Regions from separate parts of the Pantoea sp. y20 genome, predicted to be linked through region 4. Evidence: riboswitches for the same ligand, from Rfam matches in the RefSeq annotation. Region 4 holds a riboswitch; each other region holds the start of a gene.
The links. Region 4 has a riboswitch for thiamine pyrophosphate ahead of ACYAC5_RS23060 (LuxE/PaaK family acyltransferase). Riboswitches for the same ligand answer to the same signal wherever they lie in the genome.
Positions count from the first base shown of each region.

Region 1: another riboswitch for thiamine pyrophosphate. It lies ahead of ACYAC5_RS20785 (FAD-dependent oxidoreductase); the one in region 4 lies ahead of ACYAC5_RS23060 (LuxE/PaaK family acyltransferase).
Region 2: another riboswitch for thiamine pyrophosphate. It lies ahead of thiC (phosphomethylpyrimidine synthase ThiC); the one in region 4 lies ahead of ACYAC5_RS23060 (LuxE/PaaK family acyltransferase).
Region 3: another riboswitch for thiamine pyrophosphate. It lies ahead of thiB (thiamine ABC transporter substrate binding subunit); the one in region 4 lies ahead of ACYAC5_RS23060 (LuxE/PaaK family acyltransferase).

Region 1 is NZ_JBUBNJ010000002.1:210,986-218,959, reverse strand. Features, by position in the region: gene ACYAC5_RS20800 (HesA/MoeB/ThiF family protein) at 1-749, opposite strand, end outside; gene ACYAC5_RS20795 (thiazole synthase) at 761-1,519, opposite strand; gene thiS (sulfur carrier protein ThiS) at 1,523-1,720, opposite strand; gene ACYAC5_RS20785 (FAD-dependent oxidoreductase) at 1,704-2,648, opposite strand; TPP riboswitch at 2,778-2,897, opposite strand; gene ACYAC5_RS20780 (6,7-dimethyl-8-ribityllumazine synthase) at 3,073-3,510, shown strand; gene ACYAC5_RS20775 (pirin family protein) at 3,640-4,365, opposite strand; gene ACYAC5_RS20770 (LysR family transcriptional regulator) at 4,489-5,364, shown strand; gene ACYAC5_RS20765 (MFS transporter) at 5,469-6,701, opposite strand; gene ACYAC5_RS20760 (ROK family protein) at 6,850-7,794, opposite strand; gene ACYAC5_RS20755 (ABC transporter permease) at 7,791-7,974, opposite strand, start outside.
Region 2 is NZ_CM142816.1:283,554-291,527, reverse strand. Features, by position in the region: gene ACYAC5_RS01330 (YjaG family protein) at 108-698, opposite strand; gene nfi (deoxyribonuclease V) at 761-1,429, opposite strand; gene hemE (uroporphyrinogen decarboxylase) at 1,432-2,499, opposite strand; gene nudC (NAD(+) diphosphatase) at 2,539-3,312, opposite strand; gene rsd (sigma D regulator) at 3,401-3,907, shown strand; TPP riboswitch at 4,143-4,243, shown strand; gene thiC (phosphomethylpyrimidine synthase ThiC) at 4,334-6,256, shown strand; gene thiE (thiamine phosphate synthase) at 6,253-6,900, shown strand; gene ACYAC5_RS01295 (aminotransferase-like domain-containing protein) at 7,054-7,974, opposite strand, start outside.
Region 3 is NZ_CM142816.1:767,308-775,281, reverse strand. Features, by position in the region: gene leuC (3-isopropylmalate dehydratase large subunit) at 1-556, shown strand, start outside; gene leuD (3-isopropylmalate dehydratase small subunit) at 560-1,165, shown strand; gene ACYAC5_RS03460 (MFS transporter) at 1,202-2,389, opposite strand; gene sgrR (HTH-type transcriptional regulator SgrR) at 2,644-4,305, shown strand; TPP riboswitch at 4,341-4,436, shown strand; gene thiB (thiamine ABC transporter substrate binding subunit) at 4,483-5,469, shown strand; gene thiP (thiamine/thiamine pyrophosphate ABC transporter permease ThiP) at 5,469-7,055, shown strand; gene thiQ (thiamine ABC transporter ATP-binding protein ThiQ) at 7,039-7,740, shown strand; gene ACYAC5_RS03435 (DedA family protein) at 7,737-7,974, opposite strand, start outside.
Region 4 is NZ_JBUBNJ010000002.1:711,251-719,224, reverse strand. Features, by position in the region: gene ACYAC5_RS23080 (ABC transporter ATP-binding protein) at 1-263, shown strand, start outside; gene ACYAC5_RS23075 (M20 family metallopeptidase) at 274-1,500, shown strand; gene ACYAC5_RS23070 (NYN domain-containing protein) at 1,678-2,367, opposite strand; gene ACYAC5_RS23065 (DksA/TraR family C4-type zinc finger protein) at 2,704-2,970, opposite strand; TPP riboswitch at 3,094-3,221, shown strand; gene ACYAC5_RS23060 (LuxE/PaaK family acyltransferase) at 3,323-4,405, shown strand; gene ACYAC5_RS23055 (acyl-CoA reductase) at 4,402-5,850, shown strand; gene ACYAC5_RS23050 (3-oxoacyl-ACP reductase) at 5,965-6,732, shown strand; gene ACYAC5_RS23045 (Sapep family Mn(2+)-dependent dipeptidase) at 6,763-7,974, opposite strand, start outside.

The sequences.
Region 1 (7,974 bases), 280 kb from region 4:
TCATCGGCGGCCAGCATTTGCAGGTCGATAAACGGCACCGCATATTCCGGCTCTTCAGCATCATCAAAGCGGAACTGGCGGAAGTGCCAGTTCACAAAATCGCAGTTCACCAGACAACCGAGCGGTGAAGGCTGTAATTCCAGCAGTACGCTGAGCGCCATCTGCGCCTGCATCGCGCCGAGCGTTGCCACCGCCGGGCCCATCACGCCTGCGGTGTTGCAGTTCGCGGCCGATGACGGCAAGCGCGGGAACAGCGCGCGATAGCTCGGCGCGCCGCCACAGAATCCGCCGACGTAACCTTGCCGCCCCAGCACCGAGGCGCTGATCAGCGGCATGCCCGCCTGCATGCAAGCATCGGAAAGTTGGTAGGTGACGGCAAAGTTATCGGCGGCGTCGATCACCAGATCGCATCCCGCCAGCGCCTGCTGCAGATTGCTGGCGCTCAGCGACTGCTGCAGCGCCTCGATTTGCACCTGCGGATTGCGCTGCTGCAAGGCGTGCTGCGCGCGCAGCACTTTGGGCTGGTCGATATCCTGCTGCGTAAACAGCGTTTGCCGATGCAGGTTATGCAGCGCCACCACATCGTCGTCATACAGCCGAATATGGCCGACGCCCGCGCCCACCAGCTGCGGCAGGAGCGTGGCGCCTAGTCCGCCCGCGCCCGCCACCAGCACGCGCGCGTTAAGTAGCTTTTGCTGCCCGGCTTCGCCGATTTCCGCCAGCATCATCTGGCGTTGATAACGTTGCATAGTTGCCGTCCTTAACTCAGATTTGCCAGGCCGAAGATCGGCGTGGACGCGGCTGCCATATCGCGCTTCTCCATCAGTCCGGCAGCGCGCGCGGCTTGTCCGGCTTCAATCGCCAGCCGGAAAGCGTTGGCCATGCCGATTGGATCGCCGGCTTTGGCGACGGCGGTGTTGAGCAAAATGCCATCGAAGCCCATTTCCATCGCCTGCGCCGCCTGCGACGGCGCGCCAATGCCCGCATCAATGATCAGCGGGATGTCGCTGAACCACGCACGCATGGCGCGCAGGCCGTCGATGTTACGCAAACCCTGGCCGGAACCAATCGGCGCGCCCCACGGCATCAACAGTTCGCAGCCCGCCGCCAGCAGCTTTTCGCCGACGATCAGATCTTCGGTGGTGTACGGAAATACCTGAAAACCCTCTGCGCTGAGGATGCGCGCGGCTTCCACCAGTGCGAAAGGATCGGGTTGCAGCGTGTCGGCATGACCAATCACTTCCAGTTTGATCCACGCGGTGTTGAACAGTTCGCGCGCCATGTGCGCGGTGGTGACGGCCTCTTTTACCGTGTGACAACCGGCGGTATTCGGTAACACGCGGATATTGAGGCTGGTCAGCAGTTCGCGGAATGCCGCGCCTGCCGCGCCTTCGCGCCGCAAACTGACGGTGATGATGTCGGTGCCAGCGGCGGCAATCGCCTGCTGCAAAATAGCGGGTGAAGGATAGCCAGCGGTGCCGAGCAGGAAGCGTGATTGCGGTTCAAAATCGTAAAACATCGCTTAACCTCCCTGCATCGGTGACAGCACTTCAAGCTGGCAACCTTCATCCAGCCGCTGCGTGTCGTACTGACTTTTTGGCACAAACGCACCGTTATAGGCGGTGGCGACGCAGGCCACATCAATTTGCTGCTCGATCAGCAATTCGCTCAGGCTTGTTGCCTGCGTGTTGATGAGGCGGCCGTTAAGCTGAATATTCATAGTTGAGCTCCCCAGAAATGCGTTGCATCAGCTGCTCTGCCAGCATTGGCGCCAGTAGAAAACCGTGGCGATACATGCCGTTGAGATAAAAGGTGTGATTGTGATAGTGGATTTCCGGCAGATTCGCCGGATAAGCCGGACGCAGCCCGCTGCCGCTCTCAATCACGCGCGCTTCGGCTAATGCGGGATGGATGGCATAGGCGGCGCTGAGTAACTCCATCATGGCGCGCGCGCTGATGGCGCTGGCATCGTCGCTCTCAATCATGGTGGCGCCGAGCATAAAATGGCCGCCGCGACGCGGCACCAGATAGCAGGGAAAACGCGGATGCAGCAGACGAATCGGGCGGGAAAACTGCACTTCATCGCTGTGCAAAATCAGCATCTCGCCGCGCACCGCGCGCAGGCGCGGCAGTTGCGGCGCAGCGTGGATGCCGCGACAATCGATAATTTGGCCGCTCGGCGCGTGATTGCTGAATGACACGCCGCGCGCGATCAGCGCGTCACGCATCTCCTGCAACGCCAGACGCGGATCGAGATGCGCTTCACCGGCGAAAAACAGACCGCGCGTAAAGCGCCCTTCCAGCGCCGGTTCAATGTTGGCGGGATCGACCCATTGATGCTGCTCGGTCATGCGGGCGAAACGGTTGAGTTCCTGGCTATCGCGCGGCGGCGCAACCACCAACGTGCCCTGATGCTCGACGCTGCTGACGCGCTGTTGCCACCACGCGGCGGCGTGTTGCCCAAGAGTGATAACATCGCGCGGCGCGCTCTCGGCTTCACACCAGGGCGCCAGCATGCCGCCAGCAAACCACGATGCCGGGCGGCGCGCGTCATCGCCCATCACCTCAACGTCTTCACCGCGTTCCGCTAGTAAAGTGGCTACGCATAGGCCCGCCACGCCGCAGCCAAGCACGCTCCAGCGGCTCACAGCGCCGGTTCCAGGATGTTCAAACAGGGGGAATTCACATCGGCCTCTCAGTGTTAGCTGAGACCCGCAGATACAGGAGAAGGGAAATGGCGCATACATCGAGCTGGTTTGAGCGCCAGACAGCCCAATGATAAAGACTGTCAGTCTTCCTACGCCAGTATCAACTGGGTCAGGTTCAAAGGGTCGCTAAACCGCGCAGTGCGCTATTAGCCTCTCAGTCTCTTTGGCGAGACTCCCCCGACGCGTCTATTTGTATTGCAGGCGATGGTCGCCGTCAAGCGCGGAATAACCGGATGCTTTACGTGGCATTTAGCATCACGGCATTTATCGCTACTTAGGCTTTGTGGATCACAAACGTAACATATGGTATACAAACACATTATTTTATGCGCAAGAAAACATTACAGGTGATGTCGGAATAACCATGAACAATATTAAAATTGCATTTATTAAAGCCGGCTGGCACAAAGAAATTGTCCATAATGCCTTGGTGGGTTTTGAAAAAGAATTAGCCGATCAATCCGTAGAAGCGGAATTAAAAGTGCTGGAAGTGCCTGGCGCATTTGAAATGCCGCTGCTGGCTAAGCGTTTGGCCGAAACCGGCAAATACGATGCGATTGTCTGCGCTGCGCTGGTGGTTGACGGCGGTATCTATCGCCATGATTTCGTTGCCGCTGCGGTGGTTGATGGCTTGATGAATGTGCAGCTGACCACCAACGTACCGGTATTTTCCGTTTCTTTAACGCCACATAATTTCCAGCCGGTTGATGTGATTGAAAACTTCTATACCGAGCATTTCATTAAGAAAGGCAAAGAAGCGGCGCGCGCAGTGTTAGCGATCCATAATTTGTCGATTGATTGATGCATTAAAAAGGGAGCACCTCTTCAGGCGCTCCCTTTTTATTTATGATGACCTTCAACGGCTCATTTTCAGAATAGTGCCAGTCATCTCGTAAAATAGTCTAACGAACAAAGTACTTGCTATTCGTCATTAACGCTGTGGATGATTCACTTCCAGCGGACGCAGATCAAACACCAGCACTTCCGCATCATCACCGTTAGCAAACTGCAGCGCGCTTTCGTTGCGAACGCGTGCACCGTCGCCCTCTTTGAACTTCACGCCGTTCACTTCGATGCTGCCGCGAGCCACGTGAATATAGGCGTAACGATCGGCATCCAACGCGAAGGTTTGCTGCTCGACACCGTCGAACAGTCCGGCATAAACGCGAATATCCTGACGCACGCTGAGTGAACCGTTATCCCCTGCCGGCGAAATAATCAGGCGCAGCTGACCGCGTTTGTCACGTTCCGCCACTGAAATCTGCTGATAACCGGGAGGCGAATTACGTTCGCCAGGCACAATCCAGATCTGCAGGAAGTGCACGTTGTCCGTTTTCGAGTGGTTAAACTCGCTGTGCGTGACGCCGCTGCCGGCGCTCATTAGCTGCACATCACCCGGCACAATCACCGAACCGGTGCCCATGGAATCTTTATGCTCCAGCGCGCCTTCCAGCACGTAGGAGATGATCTCCATGTTGTTGTGCGGATGCGCACCAAAACCGCGACCCGGTGCAACGCGGTCATCATTGATCACCAGCAAATCTGAGAAGCCGGTTTGTTTTGGATCCCAGTAACTGGCAAAAGAGAACGTATGATGCGAGTTCAACCAACCGTGGTCACCCACTCCGCGTTGTTCTGACAGGCGTTGTTCAATCATGGTCTGCTCCTCAAATTTGCTGTTGGGAGGCGATTGCCCTTCCCGTTGCAAACAAGTATACGTAAACTGATTTGCCTAACAATGCGTCAAAATGACAATGACTGTCACCGAAAAGTGGACAATATGCAGATTGAAGATCTCCGTATTTATGTAGCCGTCATCAAAGCTGGCAACTTCACCGCTGCCGCCGAACAGCTGATGCTGTCGAAGCAGTATGTCAGCCGCCGCATCGCCGCGCTGGAGGAGTCGCTTGGCGCGCGGCTGCTGAATCGCAACACGCGGAAGTTATCGGTAACCGATAACGGCCAGCTGTTTGCGCAGCACGCGCAGCGCATTCTCGATGATGTGCAGGAAGCCGAGCTGGCGGTATCGGGGCGTCGTCAGGTGCTGCAGGGCAGCTTCCGCCTGAGCGTGCCGATGTCGTTTGGTATCAGCCATTTGTCGCCGTTTATTGCCGAGTTTCTCAGCCAGCATCCGGGGTTGCAGTTTCAGGTTGAACTGGCGGATCGGCATGTCGATATGGTGGGTGAAGGATTTGATATGGCGATTCGCATCGGTACGCTGCCAGATTCGAGTTTGATCGCCAGGCGACTGGGCGAGTTCCGCCGCGTGATCTGCGGCAGCCCGTCCTACCTGCAGGGCGCAGGCGCACCGCGAACGCCGGAGGAGCTGAGCGAGCATTTGTGTCTGCGCTACGGGCGCGAAAGCCAGACCGGCTGGGAACTGTTTAACGGCGACCAGCGCAAAGTGATTAGCGTGCATGGGCCGATGGTGAGTAATAACGGGGAAATGCTGCGCGACGCAGCAGTGGCCGGATTGGGTCTGATTATGCTGCCAGAGTTTATTGTGGCGCCAGCGCTGGCGAGCGGTGAGCTGGTGAAGGTGCTGGAAGAGTGGCAGCCGACCTCGCTCCATCTCAATGCGCTCTATCCGCAGCACCGTCAGCGCAGTGAGATCAATCGGGTGTTTATGACATTTTTGCAGCAGAAGTTGGCGTAAAAATTAAGTCCCCGTTGCGGCGCGATCTAATGCGCATATCAAGGGCGGCAATGTGCCCATCCCGGCAATACGTAATATATCGCGCCGCTACGGTAGGTAGGGTGTTAATGACTTTCGTGTGCAAAGGTAATCGATTTACGGCGCGCATCGCGCATCGCCACCGCATGGATCAGCAGACCCAACACCGCCAGAATCGCGCCTACCCAACCGGTGGATTGCCATCCCAGACCAGCTGAAATGGTCACGCCGCCCAGCCATGCACCGAGCGCGTTAGCGAGGTTAAACGCCGAATGGTTCATTGCCGCCGCCATGGTTTGCGCATCACCGGCAACATCCATCAAACGGATCTGCAACACCGCCGCCAGCGCTACCATGGTGCCCACCAGCATGACGTTGATGGCACCTGCCAGCGCATAATGCGCGGCAAACACGAAGGCGCTGAGCACCAAAAATGACCAGATCAGCAAAATGCGGATGGTCTTTTCAATGCCGCGATCGGCCAGACGACCGCCAGCGATGTTACCGATGATCATGCCTAAACCAAACAACGCCAGCACCGCCGGGATCCAGCTCACCGGCATCTGCGCCAGTTCGGTCATGGTCGGCTTCACGTAGCTAAACACCGAAAACAAACCGCCGCTGCCCACCGCGCCAATCGCCAGCGTCAGCAGTACCTGTTTGCGCGTCAGCGCCGACAATTCGCGCAGCGGGCTGGCATTTTTGTCGCCCGCTACGTTTGGCACCCACAGCCAGATCAGCAGCAAGGTCACCAGCGCCAGACCGCCGACAATGGCAAAGGCATCGCGCCAACCAAACCATTGGCCGATAGCGGTGACGGCGGGCACGCCGAGTAAGTTGGCGATGGTCAGGCCGAACAGCACCATCGAGACCGCTTGCGCGCGTTTGCGCCGTTCAACCAAACCGGCTGCGACCAGCGCCGCCACGCCGAAGAAGGTGCCATGTGGGAAACCGGCGAGGAAACGCGCCAGCAGCATCGAGTAGTATCCCGGCGCTATGGCGCTCAGCAGGTTGCCGGCGGCAAACAGGCCCATTAGCGTCATCAGGAAATTACGACGTGAAGCGCGCGCGCCCAGCACCGCCAGCAGCGGCGCACCAATCACCACGCCCAGCGCATAGATGCTGATGAGATGCCCGGCCGAGGGGATCGATACGTTGAGACCTTTGGCTGCATCGGGCAGCAGTCCCATGATGACGAATTCGCCGGTACCAATGGCAAAGCCGCCGGTGCCGAGCGCGAACAAAGCTTTTAGCACGCTCTGACGCGGCAGCGATGCCTCATCCGGCAGCTGAGTAAGTTGGGGTTGTACTGATGACATGAGTTTTCCGAACCGCAAGTGAAGAACTCAGTCAGGATCGTGATTGCCTGAAACAATCATCGTCAGGACTGAGCAGAGTGAGCGGCTTATGATAGCGCAAAATCCCGCTTCCGTAGCGGCGCAATTCATTGCGCGATAAATCGCGCCGCTAAGGAGTATGCGTATTCTGCAGCGCCAACAGCGCTGCGCCCATCATGCCGCCGTGATGCGCGAACTCACCTGGCACCACCAGACGATGTGCGGTGCGGCGTAATACGTAACCCTGCACCACCTCATTTAACGCCGCGATCAGCGGAGCCACCGATGCCAATCCGCCTCCCACCGCCACGCGCGACGCGCCGGTGATATTGATGGTGTATGCCAGCGGCTGACCGACAATTTGCAGCCATGCCTGAACGGTTTGCTGCGCCAGCGCATCCTGCTGCTGCCAGCATTCGATAATCTCAACGCTGCTCGCCGTGCGGTCATGTAACGTCTGATGCAGATTTTCCAGCCCGCGCGCACCGCCGTAGCTGTCGAGACAGCCCTTTTGCCCGCATGGACACGCCTTACGCGGCAGTCGCCGCGTGACGCCACCAATCTCCACTTCGGTTAACGTGATCGGCCCATGTCCCCATTCGCCGGTCAATCCGTTTTGCCCGGTAATGATGCGGCCATCTGCCACCAATCCGCCGCCAACGCCCGAACCCAGAATCGCGCCAAACACCACTTTGTGACCTTTTCCCGCGCCCGCCAGCGCTTCCGCCAGCGTGAAGCAGTCGGCATCGTTATGCACAATCACCCGGCGTTGCAGCAGCGCGCCCAGCTCGTTCGCCAAACTGTGCTGGTGAAACGCGGGGATATTGCTGGCAAATATCTCGCCAGTTTCGGGTGCCACAATGCCCGCGGTGGAGATCGCGACCGCACTGCTGGCGGTAAACTGCAGGTGATGCTGGGCTATCATGCGACGTACCAGCGCGGTGAAATCGTCCCAGCTGGTAGCCGGAATTTTATGCTGATCGAGCAGGATTAATTGATCCTGCGCATTCATCACGCCTAGCTTGATAAAAGAGCCGCCCAGATCGAGGCAAATCACCGCAGATTGTCTTCTCATAAACGTTTATCCATCACATCACGCAAACCGTCGCCCAGCACATTGAAGCCCAGCACGGTAATCAAAATCGCCAATCCAGGGAAGAGTGACACATAAATATTCAGGCCGAGGAAGTTGCGCCCATCGCTCATCATGGTGCCCCACTCCGGCATCGGCGGCTGCACGCCTAAACCGAGGAAG
Region 2 (7,974 bases), on a different replicon from region 4:
ACGCACCGATAGCCACAATTTTCAGCCCCCCAAATGTAGACCAGACTGGGGGCTGATGTGAAGCCTCCAGGCGCGGTAATTCGGGCCTGAAGTCACGTTTTCTTGCCTTATTGCTGAAAAAGTATACCGATGTTACTGATTCCCGCTTCGCGCAGGTCTGCACGCAGGCCTTTAATCAATTCCAGGTCTCGCTCCTCGCACTCTGACAGCAGGCGGAAAATCTCCCACTGCAGGTCCCATTCATCGATGACAGCCTGATTTCCGCGCAGCTCTTCGTCGGTCATTTCGCGACCGGCCTGCGTCATTTCCAGAATCGCCACGGTGGTGATCGATGTACGGCTGACTTCAACGGCGTGCTCAAGCGTTTCGCCGCTGAGCTGTGCATGCAGCAGTTCACTCAAGGCCACGCAGGCATCAATCGCCGGATGAACACCGTAAACCTCAAAATCGTCACCATCCGGGATCGCCGCTTCAAATTTCTCCAGCTGACCGTCGAAATTGATTTTGGCATCTTTGACCGTCAGGCTTTCCCAGATGAGATCGAGGATGCGGCGATAGAGTTGCGGATCGGCGAATGCGGTCTGCTGACAAAAAGCCCAATAGTTGGGGAACATACGCTCGCAAAGGCAGGCCATGAAAGTCATATGCTGCCAGCTTTCAAGCTTCGCCAGACGCAAATGGACGGGATTCTGTAACATCAAACTTACTCTCAATAGGTTAGCTGGCGGCAGTGTACCGCAAAAGCCGGGCACAAACAGCGTTAAGGCGTGTTTTGCCAGCGCAGAAAGGCCGGGCGTCCGGAGGCGACAGCATCCGCCCAACGCGTCGGTTCCGGCAAACGATAGCCCGCAGTACAGGCTTCCACCCATTGCAATGCGCTATCCATGCTGACGCGATGGCCGGTCGAGATAAACAGCGGATTACAGCGCGCTTTACTGCGCCATACCCAGCCAATCTGTTCGCCTTTGTCGAGCAGCGGCTGACGGCTGCCTGGCTCGGCGTCCAGCTCAGCAAAACGTCCACACAAACGCTTCTTCGCCACGCCAATGGTGGGCACATCCACCAGCGAACCGAAATGCGCCGCCACGCCAAGCCGACGGGGATGGGAAATACCGTGGCCATCCACAAACAGCAGATCGGGCAACTGGGAGAGCTGCTGCCAGGCTTCCAGCAGCGCCGGCATTTCGCGGAAGGATAAGAAGCCCGGAATATAGGGCATGGTGGTGGCCACGCGCGCAATGCGGTGTTCCACCAGCTTTAAGGATGGATACTCGAGGATGATCAGAGCCGCGCGCGTGATCTCGCCGCCCTGTTCAAATCCCACGTCGGCACCACCAATAAAGCGTGGCGGCAGCACATCGAAATCATCCTGCCGCACCACATCAGCAGCGCGCTGTAACTGTTCCTGGCGTAGTGCGGCTAAATCCATCATCAGCCCTGATGATACGGACGTGACAGACGATGCACCGCTTCAACAAACGCACCAGCATGCTCAGGCGGCACATCAGGATGGATGCCGTGGCCCAGGTTAAACACGTGACCTTCGCCAGTGCCAAAACCTTCGAGAATCCCGGCGACTTCCTGCTCAATGCGCGCAGGCGGTGCATACAGCATGGAAGGATCCATGTTGCCCTGCAGCGCCACTTTATCACCCACACGACGACGCGCATCGGCGATATCGGTGGTCCAGTCGAGTCCCAGCGCATCGCAGCCGGTCGCCGCTATCGCTTCCAGCCATTGGCCGCCACCTTTAGTGAACAGCGTAATAGGAACGCGGCGACCTTCATTCTCATGCAGCACGCTATCGACGATTTTATGCATGTAATAGAGCGAGAATTCGCGATAGTCGCGTCCGGTCAGCACGCCGCCCCATGTGTCGAACACCATGACCGACTGCGCGCCAGCTTTGATCTGCGCATTGAGATAAAGAATCACGCTATCTGCCAGCTTATCCAGCAGCTTGTGCAGGGTTTGCGGCTCGGCGTACATCATCTTTTTAATTTTGGTGAACGCTTTGCTGCTGCCGCCTTCAACCATGTAGGTTGCCAGCGTCCATGGGCTGCCGGAGAAACCGATCAGCGGCACTTCGCCTTTCAGGTTGTGACGAATGGTACGCACCGCGTTCATCACATAACCGAGCTCTTGCTCTGGATCCGGCACTGGCAGATTGTCGACATCCGCACGGCAGGTGATCGGATTGGAGAAACGCGGGCCTTCGCCGGTCTCAAAGTAGAGCCCAAGTCCCATCGCATCCGGAATGGTGAGGATATCGCTGAAGAGAATTGCCGCATCCAGCGCATAGCGACGCAGCGGTTGCAGCGTGACTTCACACGCCAGCTCAGCATTCTTACACAGCGACATAAAATCACCGGCTTCAGCGCGCGTGGCTTTGTACTCCGGCAAATAACGCCCGGCTTGTCGCATCATCCATACCGGTGTGACATCTACCGGCTGACGTAACAGGGCGCGCAGATAACGATCGTTCTTCAGTTCACTCATAATGGGCTCTCTCATGCTAAGGCCAGCAGTGTAGCATTTTCACGCCGCGCTGGCGCGGCACAGGGCAACGGTATCTTCAATCAGGCGACGCGCCACCGTGCCGGGCGGCGGCAACAGCGGCAGATCGTCGTAGCGATACCAGCCGGCATCCAGCAGCTCTTTGCCGTCGTGTTGCAGATCGCCGCCGTCATATTCCGCCATATACGCCATCATCAGAGAGTGCGGGAACGGCCACGGCTGCGAGGTAACGTAACGCACGTTTTTCACCCGCACGTTGCTCTCCTCCATCACTTCCCGCGCCACCGCTTGTTCTAAGGTTTCGCCCACTTCGACAAAGCCCGCCAGCACGGTGTAGATATTGTTACGATGACGCGCATGATTGGCGAGCAGGATCTCATCGCCACGGCGGATAGCCACGATGATGCACGGCGCAATTTGCGGGTAATAACGCTCGCGGCAGTGATTGCACAAGCAGGCAAATTCGCGTTTGCTGATGTGCATCTCATGGCCGCAATAGCCGCACCAGCGATGCGAGCGGTAAAACTCCGCCAGCTGCACGCCACGTCCGGCGATTTGGAACAGGCCGACATCCTCATCAATCAGTTGGCGCACGGAGCCCATGCTGTCCGGACGCGATTCACGTACCAGCCAGACATTCTCGCCCTGCCACTCGCCGATCAAAATCGCGTTGCTGCCGCTGAGGCCAAAATCGCTGGCTAAGCCATGCGGCAATTCGCCCTGCGGCAACCAAAGTTTTTGCTCATGGCTGACAACCCACCATCCAGCGTCTAAGCTTGAGATCTCACGTTGCATCTTAATCGTTGTCCTTAGCGTCAAATCGCACGCTGAAATCCTAATATTAAGTGTGTAATAAACAACTATAACCTACCTGGAGCCCCATATGCTTAACCAGTTAGATAACCTGACAGAGCGTGTAGGCGGCGGAAATGAATTGGTTGATTCATGGCTGCGCGCCCGTCGACAGCTGCTCGTCACTTACTACGAGCTTATTGGCATGAAGCCACAAAAAGATGCGTTATCCACGCTGGATGAACAGGCGCTGGACGCATTTTGTCACAACCTGGTGGATTACCTTTCCACCGGCCATTTCAGCGTGTATGAACACATCATTAGTGAGATGCAGGGTGATAGCCCCTTATTCGTCGCTGCGCAGATTTATCCGGCACTGGAGGCGAATACCGATCGCATCATGCAGCTCTACGATAGCCATCTGCAGCAAGCGATTAACGATGATAATTGCGTGGATTTTCAAACCGCGCTCTCCGAAGTCGGCGAGGTGCTGGAATCGCGCTTCACGCTGGAAGATAAGCTGGTGCAACTCGCCTGGGACAACCAGCTGGCGCTTCCGCCGGTTGCCAACGACAGCGCCATTGCCCGCCCGGCTTAGAACCCCGAAGATGTAAAAAACTTGTTATTCAAGAAAAGCCCTCTTATGCTAAATGGGCTTTTTTATTGTCTTCTTTAACGACAATCAAAAGGCAAATTTTGCGGTTTAAGCGTAGCGTGCGCAGCCAGTTTGCACTCGGACAGCGCGCAGGGACCGGAGCGTACACGTAGTACGTGACGGTCACGAGCACTGCCCAGGTGCAAAATGGCAAGCAAAGTAGCTTAAACCACAAAACACCAACTTGTCGGAGTGCCCTCTAGGGCTGAGACCGTTAATTCGGGATCCGCGGAACCTGATCAGGTTAGTACCTGCGAAGGGAACAAGAGTAGACATTATCAGCACGGTGCATGCTGGCGCCCGGCACCGTACCTGTTACTCCTTCCGAACTCTGGACAAGCAACTTCCAACCGTTACCGGAAACTTGCTATGTCTGCTAAAACTTCTCGTCGTGAACAACGCGCTCAGGCGCAAGAATTTATCGATTCCCTGCAGGGAACCGCTTTCCCCAACTCCAAACGTATCTGGATCACCGGCAGCCGCGCGGATATTCGCGTGCCGATGCGTGAGATACAGCTCAGTCCAACGCACATAGGCGGCAGCAAAGAGAATCCGCACTATGAGCCAAATGAAGCGGTGCCGGTTTACGACACCGCCGGGGCTTATGGCGATCCTCAAGCCACCATTAATGTGCATCAGGGACTCGACAGGCTGCGTGCCAATTGGATCGAAGAACGTGACGACAGCGAAACCATCCACCAGCTGAGTTCCCGTTACACGCAGCAGCGTCTGGCGGATGAAGGCCTGGACCATCTGCGTTTTGAGCAGCTGCCGCAACCGCGCCGTGCCAAAGCGGGTCGCCGGGTTACCCAACTGCACTATGCGCGTCAGGGCATCATCACGCCGGAGATGGAGTTTATCGCGCTGCGTGAAAACATGGGCCGCGAGCGTATTCGCGGTGAAGTGCTGTTACAGCAGCATCCGGGTCACAGCTTTGGTGCCAATCTGCCAGAAAATATCACCGCGGAATTTGTCCGTCAAGAAGTCGCCAATGGGCGCGCCATCATCCCTTCGAACATCAACCATCCCGAATCCGAACCGATGATTATCGGCCGCAACTTCCTGGTGAAAGTGAATGCCAACATTGGCAACTCTGCGGTGAGCTCATCTATTGAAGAGGAAGTGGAGAAGCTGGTGTGGTCAACGCGCTGGGGCGCAGACACTGTGATGGATCTCTCAACCGGCCGCTATATCCATGAAACGCGTGAGTGGATTTTGCGCAATAGTCCGGTGCCGATTGGTACGGTGCCGATTTATCAGGCGCTGGAGAAAGTGAACGGCATTGCAGAAGATCTCAACTGGGAGATTTTCCGCGACACGCTGCTGGAGCAGGCGGAACAAGGCGTTGACTACTTCACTATTCACGCTGGCGTGCTGCTGCGCTATGTGCCGATGACGGCCAAACGCCTGACCGGCATTGTGTCGCGCGGTGGCTCGATTATGGCGAAATGGTGCCTGTCGCATCACACCGAAAATTTCCTCTATCTGCACTTCCGCGAGATTTGTGAAATTTGTGCCGCCTACGATGTGGCGCTGTCACTGGGCGACGGCCTGCGTCCCGGCTCGATTCAGGATGCCAACGATGAGGCGCAATTTGCCGAACTGCATACGCTGGGCGAACTGACCAAAATCGCCTGGGAATACGATGTGCAGGTGATGATTGAAGGTCCGGGCCATGTGCCCATGCAGATGATTCGACGCAATATGACCGAACAGCTTGAGCATTGTCACGAAGCCCCGTTTTACACGCTTGGCCCGCTCACCACCGATATCGCGCCCGGCTATGACCATTTCACTTCCGGCATCGGCGCGGCCATGATTGGCTGGTTCGGCTGCGCCATGCTGTGTTACGTGACGCCGAAAGAGCACCTCGGTTTGCCGAACAAAGAGGATGTGAAGCAAGGGCTGATCACCTACAAGATCGCTGCGCACGCGGCGGATCTGGCGAAAGGTCATCCCGGTGCGCAGATCCGTGACAATGCGATGTCGAAAGCGCGTTTTGAATTCCGCTGGGAAGATCAGTTCAATCTGGCGCTCGATCCGCACACCGCACGCGCCTATCACGATGAAACCCTGCCGCAGGAATCGGGAAAAGTGGCGCACTTCTGCTCGATGTGCGGCCCGAAATTCTGCTCGATGAAAATTACCCAGGAAGTGCGTGAGTTTGCCGCCCGCCAACAGGCTGAAGCCCAGCCGATTGAGATGGGTATGGCGCAAATGTCGAACGCCTTCCGCAATCGTGGCGGCGAGATCTATCACGCTGCCGATACCCTTAAAGAGGAAAATGTATGACCGACGCCTTTCCTGCCACAGCCTCAAAGCTGGGGCTGTATCCGGTTGTTGATAGCGTGGAATGGATCGCGCGCTTGCTGGAAGCCGGTGTGCGCACCATACAGCTGCGCATCAAAGATTGTGAAGATTACGAGGTGGAAGATGCGGTGCGCGAGGCGATTGCACTCGGCAAACAGTATCGCGCTCGCCTGTTTATCAATGATTACTGGCGCTTAGCCATTAAATATCACGCTTATGGCGTGCACCTCGGCCAGGAAGATCTCGATGTAGCCGATCTGGCGGCCATTCGCGAGGCGGGATTGCGCCTGGGTTTATCGACGCATGACGATGCCGAGTTAGATCGGGCTCTGGCGCTGCGCCCTTCTTACATTGCGCTTGGCCACATCTATCCTACGCAAACCAAAGATATGCCTTCTGCGCCGCAAGGCGTGGTGGAATTGAAACGCCACCTGGCGCGTTTGCAGAATGTGCCAACCGTGGCGATTGGCGGTATTTCACTGGCGCGCGTGCCGGAAGTGCTGGCTACCGGCGTGGGCAGCATTGCGGTGGTGAGCGCGATTACCCAGGCCGCCGACTGGCGCGCAGCAACGCAGCAGTTACTGTCACTGGTGGAAAATGGAATCGAACCTGCAGAAGCAGTGTAATGCGCGGCAAGTAAAGATGAAACGCTGGAATCTGCCGCGCAGCAGCGTGATGTAGGGGCTGGCGTCATTTCCTGACAAGACTAAAGTGTGCCTGCCCGCTGTCGCTTGCAGCGGGCCAGGGCTGGTCTCAACCTCTCCCAGCCCTGCCTTTCTTCACGTGATCAGGGAGGAGGTATGCACGGATCCATGACTACAAGCCAGCATGGCACGTTCTACCGCTGCGCCGAGTTGAGCTATCGCCTGCTCTGTGTGCTCATTCATTGGCAAACCATAATTCAGGCGCAAGCAGTTGCGATACTTACCCGAGGCCGAAAACAGCGAGCCGACGGCAACCTGCATGTTCAGCTCACGCAATTCGGTATTGAGCCTGACCGCGTCAAATGCCTCTGGCAATTCAATCCACATCAGGAAACTGCCCTGCGGACGCGACACACAAATCCCACACGGAAAGTAGTGGCGTACCCAGCAGCTAAAGGTTTCATAATTGCGTTGATACACCTGACGCATGCGCCGCAAATGCGGCAGATAATGACCAAGACGAATAAACTCGGCGACCGCATGTTGCGGCTGGGTGGCCGTCGATCCGGTGCTGATATATTTCATATGCAGCACGCGATCGCGATAGCGTCCCGGCGCCACCCAACCGACACGCAGCCCCGGCGCCAGCGTCTTGGAGAAGGAACTGCACAGCAATACCCGTCCATCGTGATCCAATGACTTAAGGGTAACCGGACGCGGATACTCCCACGCCAGCTCGCCGTACACATCGTCTTCAATAATCGCGGCATCGAAACGCTGTGCCAGCGTCACCAGCGCACGTTTGCGAGATTCCGGCATGATAAAGCCCAGCGGATTATTGCAGTTTGGCACCACCACCACCGCTTTAATCGGCCACTGTTCGAACGCAAGTTCCAGCGCTTCCAGGCTGATGCCGGTAACCGAATCGGTAGGAATCTCAATGGCGCGAATGCCGAAGCCGCGCAGAGTTTGCATGGTGCCGTGGAAAGTCGGCGACTCCACCGCAATGATGTCACCAGCCTGACATATCGCACGAATCGAGATCGACAACGCTTC
Region 3 (7,974 bases), on a different replicon from region 4:
TCCGCAAGTGACCTGGGGCACCAATCCAGGCCAGGTAATGGCGGTAGATCAAGCGATTCCGAATCCACAATCCTTTGCCGATCCGGTTGAGCGCGCCTCAGCAGAGAAAGCGCTGGCTTACATGGATCTGCAGCCCGGCATCAAACTGACTGACGTGGCGATCGATAAAGTGTTTATCGGTTCCTGCACCAACTCACGTATTGAAGATTTGCGCGCCGCTGCTGCGATTGCCAAAGGCCGTAAAGTGGCGCCGGGCGTGGTGGCGATGGTGGTGCCAGGTTCGGGTCCGGTAAAAGCACAAGCTGAAGCCGAAGGTCTGGACAAAATCTTCCTCGAAGCCGGTTTTGAATGGCGTTTACCGGGTTGCTCCATGTGTCTGGCCATGAACAACGACCGCCTCAATCCAGGCGAACGTTGCGCATCAACCAGCAACCGTAACTTTGAAGGTCGTCAGGGCCGCGGTGGACGTACTCACCTGGTGAGCCCGGCAATGGCTGCTGCGGCTGCCGTAACCGGTCGCTTTGCCGACATTCGTGAATTGACTCAGGGAGCGTAAGCCATGGCGAACAAATTTACTCAACACACCGGCATTGTGGCGCCATTGGATGCGGCCAACGTCGATACTGATGCCATTATTCCAAAGCAGTTCCTGCAGAAAGTGACGCGCACCGGTTTTGGCGCGCATCTGTTCCACGACTGGCGTTTTGAAGATGATGCGGGCACCGTGCCAACCGCCAGCTTTGTCCTGAACAAACCGGAGTTCAAAGGCACCAGCATTTTGCTGGCGCGTGAGAACTTTGGCTGTGGTTCATCGCGTGAGCACGCGCCGTGGGCGCTGACCGACTTCGGCTTCCATGTGGTGATTGCGCCAAGCTTCGCCGACATTTTCTACGGCAACAGCTTTAACAACCAGCTGCTGCCGGTGAAGCTGAGCGATGAAGAAGTGGATGAGATGTTCAAACTGGTTGCCGCGCAGCCGGGCATCACCTTCACCGTGGATCTGGAAGCGCAAACTGTAACCGCAGGCGATAAGACTTATAGCTTCGAAATCGACAGCTTCCGCCGTCACTGCATGATCAACGGCCTCGACAGCATTGGCCTGACGCTGCAACACGAAGCGTCTATCTCCAGCTACGAGACCAATCAGCCCGCGTTCTTACGCTGAGGCAACAAGGGCGACATCCTGTCGCCCTTCTCTTTGCTAGCTATCAACCACATCCCGCACGCGCGACGCCAATCCCAACGCCAGCACCGCCAGCCCCAACGCCAGCCAGTAAACCGACTCATGACCAAAGCGTTCACTCATGGTGCCCTGAATGATGCCAGCGATAATCATGCCGGTGGAAATTGAGGTGGTGAACAGCGTCGTCGCCGCACCTGCGCGGCCCGGCATTAAATCCTGGAACCACAACATGCCAATCCCGGCGATGATGCCAACAAACGCGGCATTAAACAGTTGTAGTACCATCAACGCTGTCCGCGACTGGAACATCACCAATCCGAGATAAAACACCATTGCCGCCACCAGCGCCAGCAGCATCAGGTTGCGTTTGCCGGTGCGCCGCGCGTAATGGCCAGCCAGCAGCATGATCGGAATCTCCAGCCCGGCGGCGGTGCCCATCAGCAATCCCGCCAGCTTCTCCGGCAGGCCAAGCGTGGTACTGATATACAGCGGCATATCAATGATATACATGGTGTTGCACGCCCACATGGTGACGGAGGCGATAAACAGCAACCGCACCTGACTGTCTTTCCACGGGCTCAGCTGCGTCAGCACCTCTTCAGGCGAGACCACCACGCGCGGTACCGAGGGCAAGGTGCGCCAGATCAGCAGCATGCTTAGCAGGAAAATCCCCGCCGCCACGCAAAACAGCGTCACAAAACCGTAATTAAGCGCCAGCGCAAACGACAGCGGTGGCCCGATCACCCATGCCAACGACAGCTGCGCACGCATCACCGAGCTGAACATCACCACTTCACGCGCCGACTGATCGGCATATTCCCGCGCGAGGGCGAACACCTGCGGAATCGACACGCTGGCCAGCGCCGACAAAAACACGCCCAGCGTCACCAGCGTTAAATAGTGGCGATTGAAGGCAAACAGCAGCGCATTCAGCGTGGCCATCAGGCAGCAAAACAGAATCAGGTTGCGGCGATCGCCCTGATTATCGGAGCGTTTCGCCATCAGTAGGCTGACCACAATCCCCGCGATCGCATTGATGGTAAAGAACAAGCCGACCCAGAACGGACTTACCTGCACTTCGCGCGTCAGAAACAGGCTCAGCGTCGGCGCCTGCAGCGCACCGGCCACGCCGGTCATAAACGACACCGCCATAAACGAGAGGTAGACCGGATTGATGCGACGTTGACGCGTTAACAGCGATTTCATGCAGAAATCCCTTTGCGAATAAAAAAGGTAGAGAAATGAGGGTAGAAGATTCTACAGCAAAACGAAAAAAGCCAGCAGATAAAGCGCTGCTGGCGGTGAAAATGCACCCTACTCAGAAAGGGGTTCCACGTCGGCGGAACCGCTGGCAGAGCGCCATTCATTACTGAATGCCTCCCGCTCTTCCATTGCCGGGCAGTATGCCTCTAATATGAGGCAGGAAAAACTGAGCGATTCTGACAAGGAGTTCCCCTTTTATGTCCTCTTCACGTCTGCAGCAGCAATTTATCCGCCTATGGCAAAGCTGTCAGGGGCAGGATCAGGAAACCACGCTCAGCGAGCTGGCCGATCTGCTGCACTGCTCGCGTCGCCATATGCGTAACCTGCTCAACGCCATGCAAAGCGAAGGCTGGCTGATTTGGCAGGCAGAAGCGGGACGCGGCAAGCGCTCAATGCTGAGTTTTTGCTACACCGGCCTGGCGCTCCAGCAGCAGCGCGCCGAGGATCTGCTGGAACAAGATCGCATCGAACAGTTAGTGCAGCTGGTGGGCGATAAAAACCAGGTGCGCCAGATGATTGCGGCGCATTTAGGCCGCAGCTTCCGCCAGGGCAAACACATCCTGCGCGTGCTCTATTATCGCCCGCTGCCCAATTTGCTGCCCGGTTCGCCGCTGCGCCGCTCGGAAACCCATCTGGCACGACAAATTTTCAACGGCCTGATGCGCATAAATGAGGAAAAGGGGGAAATCGAACCCGATATCGCCCATCACTGGCAGCAAACCTCGCCGCTGCAGTGGCGTTTCTTCCTGCGCCCGGCGATTCGTTTTCATCATGGCCGTGAACTGGAAATGGCGGATGTGATTGCTTCGCTGGAGCGCGTGCGCAGCCAGCCGCTGTTTTCTCACATCAGTAAACTGGATTCGCCCGCGCCCTGGACGCTGGATATCCATCTGAGCCAGCCGGACGATTGGTTGCCGTGGCTGCTGGCCAGCGTCAGCGCGATGATCCTGCCGCGCGAATGGCCCACGTTACGCCAGTTTGCCCGCCAGCCGCTTGGCACCGGTCCGTACAGCGTGGTGCGCAATCAGCAAACGCAGCTGAAGATCGCCGCCTTTGATGATTACTTTGGCTATCGCGCGCTGATTGACGATGTGTCGATTTGGGTGCTGCCGGAGATCAGCGACGAGCTGGTGTATGCCGGAGTCAAGTTGCAGGGCGAAACCGCCGATGAAAAATCGGAAGAGAGTCGTCTGGAAGAAGGCTGCTACTTCCTGCTGTACGATCAGCGCTCCGAGTTGGGTCGCGATGCGCATTTCCGCCGCTGGGTAAGCTATCTGTTTAATCCCATCGCCTTACTGAATCATGCTGGCGTCGGCTATCAGCGTTACTGGTTCCCGGCTTATGGCTTGCTGCCGCGCTGGCACCATCGCCGCGATCTCACCTCCGCCGATAAACCGGCAGGCTTAACTCAGCTGACGCTGAGCTGGTACAGCCATCACGTTGAGCATGAAGGTATTGCTAACGCGCTGCGACCGCTGCTGGCGCAGCAAGGTGTTGAGCTAATTACTCGTGTCGTGAGCTACGAAGCGTGGTTCGAGGGCGAAGGTGAAAGTGATATCTGGCTTGGCAGCGTCAACTTTACCCTGCCGCTGGAGTACGCGCTGTTCGCGCAACTATTCGAGTTGCCGTTGATGCATCACTGCATCCCGATTGACTGGCAAGCCGATGCCGCGCGCTGGCGGCAGAAAGCGTTACCGCTGGCGGAATGGAGCAAACAGCTGATCGACCGCGACTATCTGCATCCGCTGTTCCATCACTGGCTGCTACTGGAAGGGCAACGCAGTATGCGCGGCGTGCGGCTGAATACGCTCGGCTGGTTTGACTTCAAATCAGCCTGGTTTGCACCACCGGAGCTGTGATCCTTTCGCGCTGTCATATAAATGTCTAGAATGAGCCGTTCTCAACGGGGTGCCTTGATATCAGGGCTGAGAGAAACCCGTCGAACCTGATCCGGCTAATACCGGCGTAGGGATTTGAGATGCCTCACGCCTCAGATCCTTTGCGACTCAACATCTCTTCTCCTCAAGGAGCGCAAAGTGTTAAACAAAGTTCTGCCTATGTTGCTGCTGGTTACGGCTCCGGCTTTCGCTGCTAAACCGGTTCTGACCGTCTACACCTACGATTCGTTCTCTGCCGATTGGGGCCCCGGTCCGGCGGTAAAAAAAGCCTTTGAAGCGCAGTGCGACTGCGAATTGAAGTATGTGGCGCTGGAAGATGGTGTATCGCTGCTCAATCGCGTGCGCATGGAAGGCAAAAACAGCAAAGCCGATGTAGTGCTGGGGCTGGATAACAATCTGGTGCAGGCAGCGGAGAAAACCGGCTTGTTTGCCAACAGCAGCGTCGATACCCGCAGCCTAAAACTGCCGGATGGCTGGAACAATCAAACCTTTATCCCGTTCGATTATGGCTACTTCGCTTTCGTCTACGATAAAAACAAACTGAAGAACCCGCCGAAAAGCCTGAAAGAGCTGGTCGAAAGCCCGGAAAAATGGCGCGTGATTTATGAAGATCCGCGTACCAGCACGCCGGGTCTTGGCCTGCTGCTGTGGATGCAAAAAGTGTATGGCGATAACGCAGCTGATGCGTGGCAGAAGCTGGCGCAAAAAACCGTTACCGTCACTAAAGGCTGGAGCGAAGCTTACGGCCTGTTCCTGAAAGGCGAAGGCGATCTGGTGTTGAGCTACACCACGTCTCCGGCTTATCACATTATCGAAGAGAAGAAAGAGAACTACGCCGCAGCCGAATTCAGTGAAGGCCACTATTTACAGGTGGAAGTCGCCGCGCAGCTCGCCAGCAGTAAACAGCCCAAGCTGGCGCAGCAGTTCATGCAGTTTATGGTTTCTCCGGCCTTCCAGCAGACCATTCCCACCGGCAACTGGATGTATCCGGTGATCAAAAGCGATCTGCCAGCCGGTTATCAAGCGCTGCAGGTGCCCGCGAAGGCGTTGCAATTCACGTCAGCCGAAGTCGCCGACCATCGCGCCGCGTGGATCAGCGCATGGCAACGCGCCGTTAGCCGTTAATGCCCGGCTGGTTGATTCCCGGTAGCGCCATCGCGCTGTTGCTGTGCGCGGTGGCGCTGCTGGCGTTTGGTGCATTGGTGGTGGTCGCTCCGGCCACCGACTGGCGCGCGCTACTCGACGACAGCTATTTGCATCATGTGCTGCTGTTCTCGTTTGAGCAGGCGCTGCTGTCGGCGCTGCTGTCGGTGTTGCCCGCGATCCTGCTGGCGCGCGCGCTCTACCGCCGCCGTTTTCCGGGACGCAATCTGTTGCTACGTCTGTGCGCCATGACGCTGGTGCTGCCGGTGCTGGTGGCGGTGTTTGGCTTGCTCAGCGTGTACGGTCGCAGCGGCTGGCTGGCACAACTGTGCGCGACCATCGGCTTTGACTACCACTTTTCGCCGTATGGCCTGCAGGGCATTCTGCTGGCGCACGTCTTCTTTAACCTGCCGCTGGCGACGCGCCTGCTGTTACAGGCATTGGAGAGCATTCCCGGCGAGCAGCGGCAAGTCGCCGCCCAGCTTGGCCTGCGCGGCTGGAATCTGTTTCGCCTGCTGGAGTGGCCGTGGCTGCGCCGTCAGATTCTGCCGACGGCGGCGCTGATCTTTATGCTCTGTTTCGCCAGCTTCGCCACGGTGCTGGCGCTGGGCGGCGGACCACAAGCGACCACGCTGGAACTGGCGATCTATCAGGCGCTAAATTTCGATTACGATCCGGGCCGCGCGGCGCTGCTGGCGCTGTTACAGCTCGCTTGCTGTTTGCTGCTGGTAATGCTGAGCCAGCGCTTTAGCAAAGCCATTCCCACCGGCAGCCAGAGCATTCGCGGCTGGCGCGATCCGCAGGATTCATGGCAGGCGCGCATCAGCGATACGTTGCTGATTGGCCTGGCGCTGCTGCTGCTGTTACCGCCGCTGGCGGCAGTAATCGTCGATGGTTTGCGCGGCGGCGTTGCCGGTGCGCTGCAACAAGCGGCGCTGTGGCAAGCCACCTTTACCTCGCTGCGTATTGCCGTGGGCGCCGGCGTGCTCTGCGTGGTGCTGACCATGATGCTGCTGTGGAGCAGCCGCGAACTGCGGCAGCGCCAGAACAGAGTCGCCGCGCAGGCGATGGAGATGAGCGGCATGCTGATTCTGGCGATGCCGGGCATTGTACTGGCGAGCGGTTTCTTTCTGCTGTTCAACGCCACCGTGGGGTTGCCGCAGCGCGCCGATGGTTTGGTGATCTTTACTAACGCCCTGATCGCCATTCCTTATGCGATGAAAGTGCTGGAGAATCCGATGCGCGATATCAGCGCCCGTTACAGCCAGCTCTGCGCTTCACTCGGCATCTCCGGTTTCAACCGCTTGCGGCTGATTGAGCTGCGCGCGCTGAAACGCCCGATTGCTCAGGCGCTGGCGTTTGCCTGCGTGCTGTCGATTGGCGATTTCGGCGTGGTCGCGCTGTTTGGCAGCGCCGATTTCCGCACGCTGCCCTTCTATCTGTTCCAACAGATTGGCGCCTATCGCGGTGCGGACGGTGCCGTCACCGCACTCCTGCTGCTGCTGCTCTGCTTACTACTTTTTACTCTGATGGAAAAATTACCGGGTCGCCATGCTGACACTGAATAACCTTACTTACCTTTATCAGCATCTGCCGATGCGCTTCAGTTTTGCGGCGCAGGCGGGTGAACGTCTGGCGATCCTCGGTCCGAGCGGCGCGGGGAAAAGTACTTTACTGAGTCTGATTGGCGGCTTTTTGCCGATCAATCAAGGCGCGCTGGTGATGAACGGCGTAGATCATACCCACAGCGTGCCGTCGGCGCGCCCGGTTTCTATGCTGTTCCAGGAGAACAATCTGTTTCCGCATCTCACGGTGCAGCAAAACATGGCGTTGGGCTTACATCCGGGCCTGAAATTGACGCGCGAACAGCAGCAGCAAGTGGTGGATATCGCCGAGCAAACCGGCTTGCAGGCGATGCTCACGCGTTTGCCTGGTCAGCTTTCCGGTGGACAGCGTCAGCGCGTGGCATTGGCGCGCTGCCTGCTGCGCAATCAACCGATTTTGCTGCTGGATGAACCCTTCTCAGCGCTGGATCCGGCGCTGCGCAACGAGATGCTGCAGCTGGTACGTTCGGTATGCGAAAACCGCAACATCACCTTGTTGATGGTGTCGCACAGCCTGGAAGATGCTCAGCAGATTGCGCCGCGCAGTTTGGTGATTGTCGACGGGCGCATCTATTGGGATGGCAGTACAGAGAGTTTGGTGCGCGGTGAAAGTGCCGCGGCCGCCATCCTTGGCGTGACAGCGCGTTAAGCGAAGAAAACTTTCCACAGCAGGTGGCGGAAGATTGGCATCATCGGATGGAACTGGATTGCGATAAACGCGCCCAGGCCAATCGCCGCCATCAGCGGTGCCAGCCAGCGCAGACGCGATGCAGGCAGATACTTAGTCGCCCAATCCACCGTTTTACCGCTGCGCGACCAGCGCCACAGCAACCAGCCACCGACCCACAGCAGCAGCGCCACCAGCAACAGCAGCCATTTAAAA
Region 4 (7,974 bases):
CCGCCGCGCTCGACGTCTCGGTGCAGGCCACCATTATCGAGCTGCTGCTGGAACTGCGCCGCCGCTACGGCACCGCGTATCTGTTTATTACCCACGATCTCAACCTGATTCGCCAAATCGCCCATCGTGTCGCCGTGATGTATCGCGGTGACGTGGTGGAAGTGCTGCCCGGCGACAACATGACGGCGCTGGCGCAACATCCTTATACCCGTGCACTGCTTGATGCGGTGCATATTCCCGACTTATCCAAGTCCGTTGCATGACGAGAGAAACATGAAGCCTGAACAGTTGATTCATCATATCGATCGCGATTTTTGCCTCTCATTCCTGGCAAAAATGGTGCAGCACAAAAGCTACAGCGCCACCGATGGCGAGCGTGAATTGGCGAAATACATGGCCGCGCAGATGGCGCAGCTGGGCCTGGAAACCGAACTGCAGAACGTGCCCGGCGACAGGCTGAATGCCATCGGACGATTGGCAGGCAGCGGCGGCGGCAAAAGCCTGCTGTTCAACGGACATCTGGATACTAATCCAGTCACCGAAGGCTGGACCGTCGATCCCTGGGAAGGAAAAATCGATGAACAGTTTATCTACGGTATTGGCGTTTCGAACATGAAAGCGGGTGATGCCGCCTATTTTTGCGCGTTAAAAACGCTGATTGATGCCGGTGTAAAGCTGAAAGGCGATGTGATTTTGACCTACGTGGTGGGCGAGTTGCAGGGCGGCATTGGTACGCTGGCGGCGATTGAGCAAGGTGTGCGCGCCGACTACTTCATCAATGCCGAACCCACCGATCTGCAAGCGCTGACCATGCACGCCGGTTCGCTGATGTTTACTATTGAGCTCACCGGCGATACGCGCCATCTGTCAAAACGGGAAGAAGCGGTGGACGCGATCAGCGCCGCCGTCGAGCTGATTCCGCAGATTAACGGCATGACCTTTAGCGGCGCGAAAACCGCTGAGCATCGCAAGATTAACCGTGGTCATATCGGTACCGTGCATGGCGCGTTAGGCCGCGATCTGGAAGAGTGGCGACCGCCGCAGGTGGCTGACTTTGTGCGCTTAAAAGGCTCGGCACGTTTCGCGCCAGGACAAACGGTGGAAGGTGTGCTCGCCGATCTGCAGGCGCTGCTGAATACCTTATGCCAACGCTATCCGGGCCTGAAAGCCGAGCTTTATGATGATGGCATTCGTGATAAACCCACCATGTTACCGTTCGAAGTGTCCCCGGAGTCCGCCATCGTCAAAGCGGTGAATCGCGGCTGGAAAACCGTGCGCGGCACCGAACAGCCCACCGGCGTGATCACGCCTCCGGCGTTCTTCGGCACCGATGCGGCACATCTCTATCAGCATGCGGGCATGGAAGGGATCGTCTGTGGGCCAGGCGGCAAATACAACACCATGCCGGATGAGCGCGTAGAAATCAGTGAATTCCTCGACATGGTGCGCATCTATCTGCTGGCCATTCTGGAGATTTGCCAGCCGGTTGAGGCCGCGTAATGCAGGTTTAAGCGCTGATGAGAGCTGATAGGATTTAGCCTGACGCAGGACGTTGAACTGAATGATTTATCAGTAACCGTTCCCGCATTACGTTTCGATATGAAATAGGCCACGACGGAGAACATCGCGAGCTATGCCATTTACCGCGAGGCGCATTAAATGGCGTGGTTTTGATGCTTACCAATATTCGGGTTTAACCGCAGGTTTTTTATGCGTCGCAACCCGAACAGGAAACTGGCATGCATCAAGCTCTTCATTGGTGATCGTTCTGCGTATCCAGTGACTATGATTCTGCAGTGAACCCGGAACACCACGGACGTTGCCCTGGCGGTGCGGCAAAATGATCCCGATACGAATGTCGGGAAAATCTTCGCGAATCGCCTTAAGTGCTGGCGTCATGTCGGTGTCAGCCGATACTAACACCAGCTGCGCGATCCTCTCTTCTATTGGCAACGTCTGCTGTTTAGCAAACAAACGATACATGCTGATGGCAATATTCACGTCGGTTTCTTTCTCTTCCAGCTCCCAGATATCTACCTTATCGAGACGTGATGCGGGTAGTTTTTTACTAATGAAACGTGGAGCCCGAGCGTGCTCAAGTCGATGACGTCCGGTGAAGATATTTATTCCGGTCGTTTTCAGCGCGCGAATATAAGTATCCTGAGCGTGTCGGGATTCAATACCGCGTGTGGCGAGGTGGGGAATAACCGAGGAGGTATAATAATTTATTGTTTCAATTATGGCAGTCGGATCCTGTACCCGGCATATATGCGACAGCAGCAATGACAAGTTGAGCCATTTATAAGGCGTACCTGCAAGGAGTCCATAAAATACATTGTATCCATCAATGAATATTGCAGTACGCACTCTTATCCTTCCTTAAGATACGAAAAAACCGGCCTGAGCCGGTTTTTTCACCCTAACGGCCAGTGAACTGAATCGCTGCGTACAGGGTTGAGTTGTGTGGCTAACTTATCAGCATTACTGGCTAAACTCAAGTTGCTCAAGGTGAAATCTAAGCCATAAAGTTTGTAAAATTAGGCTCTTCTTTCGGCTTCAGCAATAGTGCTGCAGTATTTAACTTTGAAAAATCGGGAGATATGCGAATGGTCTTGCTTCAGATTAATGGTAATTCTAATTAAAAGTAACGAGTGCAAATGAAATTTTAAAATATCCATTAACCTGAATTGCTAATTTAAATAACTATCTCAACTGACTATCCTTACTTCCACGGCGGTTATAACCGCTGATCGCCGCCTGTTTTTTATCGATCTTGCTCTGGCAATTCACGCAGTAACGTACGCCAGCCAATGCTGCGCGACGCGCTTCCGGGATCGGTTCGCCGCACTCGTCGCAAAATTCAGCACTTTCACCGTGCCCAAGATTTTCACGAGCGCGTGCCACCGCATCATCTACCGTGGCATCAATTTGTTTGTGTACCGCACCATCTTCTGACCAACCGCCAGCCATACATCACCTCCGCAAATACTCATGCTCTGAGTATAAGACATGACGTGATTTGTGTCGGGCAGCTCAAATTTTCACGCGTATTTAACATGGTTGACACATCATCGCGCGCCATCCTAGACTGCGGCTTGTTCCAAGGGGTGCTCTGTTAAGGGGCTGAGATTCTACCGGCTGGCGTGTATGCGCGGGCAACGTAGTGACCCTCTGAACCTGATCCGGCTAATACCGGCGTAGGGATGCGGAACCGCAGGGCGATATCGCGCCCTGATTCCCTCTTTGTGCTTTGTAGCGGACAGTTCGCGCTCTTCAGGCGTTGCCTGAGAGTCTCTGCGCAATCGCAAAGGTGGCGACGCACATGAACGAAACACACATCATCCAGGCTCTGCTGACATTCCTGCAGCGCGAAGATAGCTCAGACGACGATTTCAACCAGCTGGCCCTCGAAATCTTCGCTTATCAGTTCGCACACAATTCCCCTTATCGCCGCTTCGCCACCCAGCGCGGACGCACGCCGCTGACGGTGAAAAACTGGCGCAACATTCCCGCCATCCCGATTAATGCCTTCAAAGATCTGACGCTCAGCTGCCGTCCCACCGACCAAATTGCCGAGATCTTTATGACCAGCGGCACCACCGGCACGGTAAAAGGGCGCAGTTACCATTCGACGCTGGAGGTGTGGAAAAAATCGATGCTGCTCAACTTCCGCCGTCGCTTTATGGCGGGCCGCGATCGCATCCGCATGGGCATTTTGTTCCCGGATACTGTAGCGATGCCGAACTCCTCGCTGGCGACCTATCTTAAATTGGCGCTGCAGGAGTGTGGCACGCCGGACAGTGAAGTGATGGTGGGCGAACATGGCCTCGAAACCAATCGTCTGTTCACTGCGCTGGAACAGGCCGAAGCGGGCGGCGAACCGTACGCGTTGCTGGGCGCCAGTTACAGCTTTGTGCCTCTGCTGGATAACATGCAGCGCCAAAAACGCCGCTTCGCGCTGCCAGCAGGTAGCCGCATTCTCGATACCGGCGGTTTCAAAGGCCAGTCGCGCGAGATGGGCGCGGAAGAATTCTACGCTTCGCTCTCTCATGCCTTCGGCATTCCGCGTTCCCACTGCATCAACATGTACGGCATGACGGAAATCAGCACGCAGTTTTACGACGCGGGCAATGAGCGCTGCCCGCCGGTGAAATCCGGGCCGCACTGGATCCGCACGCGCGTGGTCAATCCGCTTACCGGTGATGATGTGCCGGACGGCGAAGTTGGCGTGCTGGCGCATCACGATCTGGCGCATTTCAACTCGGTGTCCGCTTTGTTAACGGAAGATGCAGGCGTGATGGTGCCCGGTGGATTCCATCTGCTGGGACGCGCGACCGGCGCTGATGCCAAAGGCTGTTCGCTGACCATGGAAGCGTTTCTCGCCAGCGCGCAGGCACAGTCGTGAAAGAAATTGCCGGACATCTGCCGGGCCTCTCCGCTGACGAAGTGCATTGGCACACGCTGAGTTTCAATCATCGTGGCGAAAGCCTCGAGGTTTGCGTTCCGCAACTTGATGACGCGCAGATAAAGGCGCTCGCAACGCGCATCCGCACCAACGCCCGCGCTTATCTCCAGCAGCTGAGCGTGGCGCAGATCATGGGCATCATTGATGAAGCGGTGGCGCGACTGCTCGATCGTCATCATCCACTGCGCATCAAGGCCGAAAAGCTGCTGCCCATCGTCACCGGTTACGATGCCGAGATGGTGCGGCTTGGCCTTACCGGCTATCTGAAAACCTTTCGTCAGCCGCAGCTGAAGCGCTTTCTGGCGGAGGATTTCGCCGATGCGCAGATGCTCGACGATTTCCAGCCGCGCCCCAAAGGCGGCTTTGCGCGCGCATTTGGCCCGCAATTGTTAATGCATATCTGGGCGGGCAACGTGCCGGGCTTGCCGCTGTGGAGTTTGATTTGCGGTCTGCTGGTTAAGGCGGGCACCATCGGTAAACTGCCAGGCAATGAGCCGCTGATGGCAAGCTGGTTCGCGCAGTTGCTGGCGGAGATCGATCCTAACCTGGGCGAATGTATCGCGGTGGTGTGGTGGAAAGGCGGCGATGCGCAAACCGAACTAACGTGGCTGCGTCAGCCCGATGCGCTGGTGGCTTATGGTGGAAATTCAACGCTGGCGGCGATCCAACAGCGTTTGCCGGTTACCACGCGCTTTCTGCCGCACGGCCATAAAATCAGCTTCGGAATGGTGGCGCGTTCGGCGCTGAATGTACGGCAAGGCGCGGAGCTGGCGCGTCGCGTGGCTTACGACGTGATGCGTTACGACCAAGCCGGTTGTTACTCGCCGCAAATGCTGTTTGTCGAGCGCGGCGGCAAGGTGTCGCCGGATGAGTTCGCCAGCTACATCGCCCATGAACTCGCCGCGCTGGCGCACAAACATCCGCGCCGTCCGCTGGCGAGCGAAGAGATCAACAGCATTGCCGCGTGGCGTAATGGCGAGGAGATTCGCGCGCTGGGCGGCGATCGTACGCTTTACGGCGAGGCGGCAGACGATTGGGCAGTGGTGAGCGTTGATCATGCGGAGCCTTTATCGCCGGCGGCATTGGGCCGTACGTTGAAAGTGGTGTGCGTGGATGCGCTGGAGGAAGTGGTCGATTTGGTGGCGCCGCAGCGGCATTTTCTGCAAACCGCAGGCGTGGCGGCCGCGCCGCAGGCGTTGTTCGGCATTTCGGCTCTGCTCGGGCAAGTGGGCGTTACGCGCATCGCGGCGTTCGGCAATATGACCTCGCCGGAAGCGGGCTGGCATCACGATGGACGTTTTAGTTTGCTCGATCTGGTGACCATCACGGAGATCGAGCAGGGCGCAGAAGCGACCGCCGAGCGTTACGCACCGTATGCGGAGTGACGCGGTAACAGATCGCACATACCGTAGCGGTGCAATTTATTGCGCATCAATCAGCTGCGCGCGATAAATCGCGCCGCTACAGATATTACGTGACCATATCAACCTGGAGCCAAAATGAAATTCTCCAACCAAACAGTTCTGGTAACCGGCGCAAGCCGCGGCATTGGTGCAGCGATCGCTAAAGCCTTCGCCGCAGAAGGCGCGTTTGTGGTGGTGAACTATCTGCGCAATGAAGCTGCCGCTGCGGGCGTGGTTGAGGAGTGCCGCGCATTGGGCGGCGACGCGCTGGCGATTGCCGCCGATGTCACCTTTGAGCAGCAGGTCAACGCCATGATGGAGCAGATCGTCAACGCCACCGGCCGCCTCGATGCGGTAATCAACAACGCTTTCGCACCCTACGTTTTCGACACTGAAAATCGTTCACGTTTCTGGGAAGCGTCGTGGTCAGGCTATCAGTCGCAGTTCGATGGCGCGGTAAAAGCCGCCTATAACGTCTGCCAGGGTGCGCTGCCTTTAATGCGCGCGCGCGTGCGCGGCAGTATCGTTAATCTCACCAGCGATCTGGTGGCGCGTCCTTCCGTGCCTTACCACGATTACATCACCGCGAAAGCGGCATTGACCGGCTTTAGCCGCACGCTGGCGACGGAGCTGGGCCCGCTAGGGATCCGCGTAAACTGCGTGGCGCCCGGCCTGGTGTATCCCACCGATGCCAGCCAGGCAACGCGCGAAGCGGTGCGTGATCTCCTCACCGCACAAACCCCGCTGCGGCGCATCGCGCGACCGGAAGATGTTACCGGCCCGGTGCTGTTTCTCGCCTCCGACTGGAGTGAATTTGTCACCGGACAAACGTTGTACGTCGATGGCGGATTAGTGATGAATTGATCCCTACGGTCGCCATTTCTGGCGATCGGTTTAGCCCTGCGCAAGCAAATAACTATCCAACCTGATCAACGCGATCACATATTTCGGTAACGCCTCCAGTAGCGATGGCAGATGGATTGTCTCGTCGGCACCGTGCGGCAATCCATGGCCTTCGGGTAAAAAATCGGGCGTGTTTGCTGCGGTTTTCCGGTAACCGGGCCCAAAGGTGATGGCGTTTGGCAGCTTCTTCGAATGGGTCACGCCGCCCATCGCGTAAGGGCGATCGTCATTGCCGGTGGTGTCATTCCACACTTGCTGCAGCAGCGAAATCACCGGATGTGAGGTCGGCAGGAAAAACGGCGCCACGTCGCGCCAGCCGGGATCGAGCGTAATGGTAGTAGCGGCTAACTGCTGTTGCAGCATCTCGACGATCTGCTCGCCGCGCCACGAAACCGGATAACGGATATCGCAGTCAATGCTCAGCGTGTCGGCGTAATGGCTGTACCACACGCCCGCGTTCAGCGTCAGTTTGCCGGACTCCGCATCTTCCAGCCCCAATCCGGCGCTCTCGCCATACGGCGACGCAAACAGCTGTACCAGCGTTTCCGCCAGCTGACGTTCGTGATCGCCCAATAGCTCCAGCTCAATCAGTGCGGTGAGCAGCACCTGCGTGGCATTCAGCGTGCCGTCGGGGAAGGCGGCATGCCCGCCGTTGCCGCGCGCTTTCAGGGTGAAAGCGCCATCGTTTTCCGGCTTGATCGACACATAGGTCGCGGCAATGCCCTGCAGCAGCGCCAGCTTTTCACTAACCGCATGCTGATCGGCCTGCGCAATCCGCACGCTGGCAAAATCCGGCACGCTATTGCTGGCCGATCCGGCAACAATATCCGCCAGCACGCCCGACTCGGCGACATTCAGGGTAAAACTGAGTTGCCCTTTCTGCGCATTGTTCACCGGGAACATGCCATCGGTGACAATCGAATAATCAGGCACCGGACCGTTCTCCGCGAACCACGCCATATCGGCCATGTTGGTCTCTTCCGCCAGGCCATAAACGATGCGCAGATTGTGATGCAGCGGAATTTTCAGATCGCGCATCAGCTTTAACAGATAGAAATTGAGCACGCCGGGCCCTTTGTTATCCGCCACGCCGCGACCAATCACAAAATCACCGTGCTGCGTCAGCGCAAAGGGCGGAAAGGTCCAGTTGTCACCCGCTGGCACCACATCCAGGTGGTTAATCAGCCCGATGTCGCGCGCGTG